DNA from 2 places in the Peribacillus sp. Hz7 genome. Region 1 is predicted to be linked to the other one. Evidence: a T-box and tRNA genes for the amino acid it is inferred to sense, from the RefSeq annotation. Region 1 holds a T-box; the other holds one or more tRNA genes.
What was found. The T-box of region 1 lies ahead of glyQ (glycine--tRNA ligase subunit alpha). A T-box ahead of a tRNA ligase gene usually reads a tRNA of that ligase, here a tRNA-Gly.

Region 1 (3,424 bases):
AGATCATCTACCAGAAGGACCGCAGTTTTATCCAGCAGATCAAGTGACTGATCATCCGGAGCGGTTTATTATTTCCGAGTTAATTCGTGAAAAAGTGCTTCACTTAACACGTGAGGAAATCCCTCATTCTGTTGCTGTTGTAATCGATTCGATTAAAAAAATGGACAATAGTGAAACGATTAATGTCATGGCAACCATTGTAGTCGAACGAGACTCACAAAAGGGAATTGTCATCGGCAAACAAGGAAAGATGTTGAAAGAAGTCGGAAGTCGTGCTCGAATTGACATTGAAAATTTATTAGGCTCAAAAGTGTTTTTGGAGCTATGGGTCAAAGTGCAAAAGGATTGGCGCAATAAAGCAGGCCAGCTCCGTGATTATGGGTTTAATGAGGACGAGTATTAATTAGCAAATTTTACGCTTCATGAAAGTAGAAAATTAGGTCAAGCTATTCGTAAGGTTGGAAATGAACATATGCTAGTTAACATGAAAGGTGGGCCTTATGATGTTGGATTTTACCTGGAAAGTGTTTAGTGAAACAGGTAATGTGGACACTTATCTTCTTTTTAAAGAGATAGAAGTCGAAAAACAGGAAAGAGCCGAGCAGTCAACTGAGGAGCTAGCAAATATTGATTTTCCTGTTTCCTAACGTTTAGTTAGGCGAGAATTGGTGGTGTCTTTATTATGTTTCAAAAATGTGAAGGCATAGTCATTAGGCGATCCGATTATGGAGAGAACAATAAAGTCATCACGATTTATACACGTGAATTTGGAAAAATAGGTGTTATGGCAAGAGGAGCAAGCAAGCCTAATAGCAGGCTTGCTTCTGTTACGCAATTATTTTGTTATGGTTATTTTCTTGTAACGCCTTCAACAGGTCTTGGGAGTCTACAGCAAGGTGAAATGGTAGATTCTATGCGTTTTATACGCGAGGACTTATTTGCGACAGCTTATGCCTCTTATATTATTGAATTATTGGATCGAAGCGTCGATGATAAAAAGGCGAATCCATACTTATTTGAGCTTTTATATCAAACGTTACATTACATAAATGAAGAATATGACCCAGAGGTGTTAAAGTTTATTTTTGAAATGAAAATGCTTCCGGTTAATGGGATTCATCCTGTATTAAATCAATGTGCAGTCTGCGGAGAAACAGAAGGTGTGTTTGCTTTTTCACTTCGGGAGGCAGGGTTTATTTGTCATCGCTGTTTTGATAAAGATTCCTATCATTTAAAACTATCGCCGGCTGCGGTTAAGTTGTTACGTCTGTTTTATTATTTTGATTTATCACGCCTTGGCAATATTTCCATCAAGCCGGAAACGAAGAAAGAGCTGCAAACGATTATTGATGCCTATTATGAAGAATATTCCGGACTTCACTTGAAATCAAAAAGATTTTTAAAGCAGTTGGATTCGATGAAAGATTTGCTTTAAGGTTGACTTTTTTTACTTTGTTGGATAGAATACAATCATCTAAAATATGAAGTTGCGTTGATGGAAAGGAGTACCTGTCTTTCTCCATAAAAGCGAGCCTGGGATAGTGGGAGCCAGGATATGGACATTCAGGGAAGGGCGTTCCGGAGCATGATATTTAACAAAAGAGGTCATTTCCTTAGAAATGACAATTAGGGTGGAACCGCGGGTAAACTCTCGTCCCTATGCTTACATTTTGGCATAGGGACGGGAGTTTTTTGTGTTACGTAGGATATGGCAGGTAGTCTCTTAAAATTGGCAAGTAAATAGCCAAATCCAGCAGGGAAGGCGACAAATTTCATTTTCGCTTTAAAAATTTGGAGGTGCAGGAATGAATATTCAAGATATGATTTTAACGTTACAGAAACATTGGTCTGAACAAGGCTGTATTTTAATGAATGCTTATGATGTGGAGAAAGGTGCAGGCACAATGAGCCCTTATACATTTTTACGAGCGATTGGACCAGAGCCGTGGAATGTAGCATATGTGGAGCCATCACGTCGCCCTGCGGATGGACGCTATGGTGAAAACCCAAACCGTCTGTATCAGCATCATCAATTCCAAGTGATTATGAAGCCATCGCCAGACAATATTCAAGAGTTATATTTAGATTCTTTAAAAGCTCTTGGAATTGACCCGCTTCAGCATGATATTCGTTTCGTTGAAGATAACTGGGAAAACCCTTCATTAGGTTGTGCAGGCCTTGGTTGGGAAGTATGGTTAGATGGAATGGAAATTACACAATTTACGTATTTCCAACAAGTTGGTGGACTTGAATGTAAGCCTGTTTCGGTTGAAATTACATATGGAATTGAGCGTCTGGCTTCTTACATTCAACAGAAAGAAAATGTATTCGAGTTAGAGTGGACAGATGGTTTTACTGTACGCGATATTTTTGGTCAGCCTGAATATGAGCATTCTAAATATACGTTTGAAACGTCGAATCTAGATATGTTATTCCAACTATTTACGATGTATGAAGCAGAAGCACAGCGTCAAATGGAAGAAGGACTTGTTCACCCAGCTTATGATTATGTGTTGAAATGTTCTCATACATTTAATTTGTTAGACGCAAAAGGAGCCATTTCGGTTACAGAAAGAACGGGATATATCGCTCGCTGCCGAAATTTAGCGCGTAAGGTTGCCAAAACCTTCTACGAAGAGCGGGAAAAATTAGGCTTCCCGATTTTAAAAGTGAAAGGGGAGAATGCAAATGAGCAAGCGTAATTTATTGTTGGAAATTGGTTTAGAAGAATTACCAGCACGTTTTGTGACATCATCAATGAACCAATTAGCGGATAAGGTTCAAAAATGGTTCACAGAAAAAGCAATCGAATTTGGTGATGTTCAAGCTTTTTCAACACCTAGACGTTTATCGCTTCTTGTTACGGATGTGGCAGAAGCACAAAAGGATATTGAAGAAGAAGTAAAAGGACCAGCTAAAAAAATTGCCATGGATGCGGAAGGCAATTGGTCAAAAGCAGCAATTGGTTTTACAAAAGGTCAAGGACTGACAACAGACGACATTTATTTCAAAGAAATTAAAGGCGTTGAATATGTTCATTTAAATAAATTTATTAAAGGACAACCGACGAAAGAGTTACTAGTGGAGCTGCAGAATCTTATTACAAGCATGACATTTGGTAAAAATATGCGCTGGGCAAACCAAGAGCTTCGTTTTGTTCGTCCAATTAAATGGTTAATTGCATTATTTGGTCAGGAAATTGTACCTTTTACCATTGCCGATGTAGATACAAACCGTACAACAAAAGGCCATCGCTTCTTAGGGGAAACAATCACAATTGAAGATCCTGCTGAATATGAAGCACGTTTAACTGAGCAATTTGTTATTGCGAATCCGGATACACGTCGCAATATGATTTTGGCACAAATTAAAGAGCTAGAAGCCAAAAATAATTGGGTAATTCCAGTTGATGCAGAATTGCTTG
Region 2 (3,424 bases), on a different contig from region 1:
TGTTTGAGTTAAAAAAGCGATACAACGCTTTGCATTTAACTGTCCGCCTTGTACAAGTGCTCCCGTTGGACAAACATCTACGCATTTATTACACGTCCCACATTGATCTTCCATCGGTTGATCGGGTTCAAAAGGTACATTCGTAATCAAATCACCTAAATATACATACGATCCAAACTCTGGAGTAATGATCATCGTGTTTTTCCCGCTCCATCCAATGCCAGCACGCTCAGCTACTGCTCGATCAGACAATTCCCCTGTATCAACCATTGATTTCGTTAATGCATTCGGTATTTTCTCTTTAATAAACGATTCGAGTAATTGTAACTTCTCTCTCAACACAACATGGTAATCCGTTCCCCAAGAAGCTCGACAAAAAATACCACGTCGTTCTCCTTTTGTACTTAACGGAGCATCCTTCATTTTAGAAGGATAGGCTAACGCAATGGAAATAATCGATTGCGGATGTTCTATAATTAACTCTGGCCTTACTCGCTTTTCAATATTGGGCTCCTCAAATCCAGACTGATAATCTAATGTTTGCTGCTCTAATAAACGATTCCTTAACGAATCAAACGTCGAAGCCGTCGTAAAACCGATTTTATCGATACCAATTTCTTTACTATAAGCAATTAGCTCTTTCTTCAATTCTTTCATATACATCTCTATTCACCTTCGTACGTAAAAGTCTGTATTATGTTCAACCATTTCCATCTATGTTAAACTATTTTCAATCATTTTTGGAGGTGAAACACTTGGAAACAACCATTGCTGACAATCTTAAAGAAAAAATTCCACACTTTAAAGTCGGAATCATTACATACAACGATATCGAAGTCGGACTATCCCCTCAAATGTTAAAAGGAAGATTGCAACTATTTCAAGAATCTTTATACTTTGATCTTCAAGAAAAAGAATGGACGGATTTCGACAAAATTCAAGAATGGAGAAATGTCTTTAAATTAATAGGAACAAACCCGTCAAGATATCGCCCATCTGCAGAAGCACTGTATCGCCGCATCCAAAAACAAAATTATTTATCACCTGTGCATTCAGCCATCGATTTAAATAACTTCTTTTCCCTTTTATTCGAAGTACCTATTGGCATCTATGACCGCGCTAAGCTTACAGGAGATATAACGATTAAAATTGGTGAACACGGGGATACATATATGGGGCTTAACGGTCGAATGAACTCTATGGAGCATATGATTACGTCCGTTGATCAAGAAGGGCCTTTCGGCAGCCCATTTGTAGATTCCGAGCGTACAAAAGTAACGGAAGAAACAAAACAAGCCTTACAAATTATTTATTTCACTCCTTCTACTTCAATAGAAGAAGCTGATAAGCAAACAAAATCTTTACTAGATATGTTTCTGCAAATTCATGGCGGAAAAGGGCATTACTCGATTTCAACTAATTAAATAAAAAAGCGTATCTCCCAAATCGATGATAAGGCGATACGCTTTTTTCCAACTATAAATATAGCAGTTTTTTACATTTATAAAATTTAAAAAACGCAAAGCTTCGTTCTCTCTATGTAACGAAACTCTGCGTTATCAACGTATGTAATGGAGCGGGTGAAGGGAATCGAACCCTCATCATCAGCTTGGAAGGCTGAGGTTTTACCACTAAACTACACCCGCATTTTGAAGGTTTATGTTGAACTTTGTCGAATCAACATAAGTAATTATATATCGAAGTTTATAAGAATGCAATAGCTTTATTAAAAAAAAGTAAAATTCACATAAAGTTTTGTAAAGCAGAGCATCTTCCACATCCTTACTTCATCGCAATGGCACATAAAAACAGATTTTAGTGAATTCTCAGCGCAGCTAAAAAAAGACTTCGGCAATCATACCGAAGTCCTTTCCTTTTATTTATTCTTTAGTTCTTCAAGAATCGGATAAAGTTCTTCCAAATGAATAATTTCATAATCTGGTACAACTTCATTGCGTTCTTTATTATGACGATTAATCCAAACTGATTTAATTCCTGTTCTTGAAGCACCAAGAATATCTGTCATTAAATTATCTCCGACCATAATAACTTCGTCTTTATTTAGACCAATTCGCTCTAAAGCATGTTCAAAAATCGTTTGATCAGGCTTTCCTCTGCCAAATGCCCCAGAAATGATAATTTCATCGAAATAAGGCACTAATTCAGGCGTAATCGTCAACTTTGTATTTTGTAAATCTGGAGAACCATTTGTTAATAGCAATAATTTATATTTACCTTTTAGCTCATCTAACACTGTAAATGTTTCATCATAAATAAAAGGTTTTTTGCGACGCTCTGCTGGGAAACGCTCTGCGAGTTCCGATCCAAATGCCTCATCGTCAATCCCTAAAGCCTTTAACCCGCGTGTCCATGCCTCTGTACGATAAGTCGGTACAATCTCCGCCATTTTACGGAAATCATCTGTATCATCTAAGAAATTTCCCCATAGCCCTTCAAAAGGATTAATACCGATCATTTGTGTAAATTCATACGTCTCATATGAAGCATACAGCTCTCTTGCTTCCTTTCGAACTGCTTCTTCAAACTCTTCAACATCTACTCCATATTTCTCTTTTGCCACAAGACATGTTGCTACAAACGCTTCTTTAACACTCTTTTGATCCCACAATAATGTATCATCTAAATCAAAAAATACTGCCTTCACCATAGCTGTAACCTCATTTCTTTCACAATAATCTCACTATTTTAATAATAAACTACACGAATGTGAAAATAAATAACTATTGAAAAAAAGATAGACGAGCTTAATGAAAGCGATGCAGAAATCCTCCTGCATAATCTCTAAAAAAGACCTCAACATAATCGTTGAAGTCCTTGATAACTCAATCATTCATTTACTATAAGGGCTATGTGATATAACACTTCACATTACCATTATCATCCAATATACCCATCATAAAAAGTAAAAGACGGCAGAAATAAAAATCCCTGTTATACACATGATTACTAAACCATACCCCATAATATCCTTTGCTTTCAAACCGGCAATGGCTAATGCTGGCAATGCATAGAATGGTTGAATCATATTCGTCCAAGCGTCTCCCCATGCAACAGCCATCGCTGTTTTCGGTAAAGAAACTCCTAAATCTTTTGCAGCCTCTAACATAACAGGAGCTTGTACAGCCCACTGTCCTCCACCTGAAGGTACAAAGAAGTTTACCAAACCTGCACTCCATAACGTGAACATATGGAATGTATTCTCATTTGAAATAGATATAAACGCATTAGATAAAATCCCAGCTAGTCCTGAAGCGGTCACAATACCCATTAACCCTGCGTAGAACGGAAACTGAATAATAATTCCACTTGCACTTTTAACTGAACTTGAAATAGCTTCTAAAAATAATCTTGGTGTTTTGTGCAATATTATTCCAATAAAAAGAAAGATAAAGTTCACAATATT

Region 2: it has a tRNA-Gly gene. The T-box ahead of glyQ (glycine--tRNA ligase subunit alpha) is inferred to sense a tRNA for this amino acid. The anticodon was not compared.

The regions. Positions count from the first base shown of each region.
Region 1 covers NZ_JBHHJV010000010.1:28,589-32,012, reverse strand. The annotation lists gene era (GTPase Era) at 1-403, shown strand, start outside; gene ACE199_RS14325 (YqzL family protein) at 504-647, shown strand; gene recO (DNA repair protein RecO) at 683-1,435, shown strand; T-box leader at 1,484-1,662, shown strand; gene glyQ (glycine--tRNA ligase subunit alpha) at 1,806-2,702, shown strand; gene glyS (glycine--tRNA ligase subunit beta) at 2,689-3,424, shown strand, end outside.
Region 2 covers NZ_JBHHJV010000017.1:47,382-50,805, forward strand. The annotation lists gene queG (tRNA epoxyqueuosine(34) reductase QueG) at 1-663, opposite strand, end outside; gene ACE199_RS18240 (B3/B4 domain-containing protein) at 756-1,424, shown strand; tRNA gene ACE199_RS18245 (tRNA-Gly) at 1,573-1,646, opposite strand; gene ACE199_RS18250 (HAD family hydrolase) at 1,877-2,668, opposite strand; gene ACE199_RS18255 (short-chain fatty acid transporter) at 2,915-3,424, opposite strand, start outside.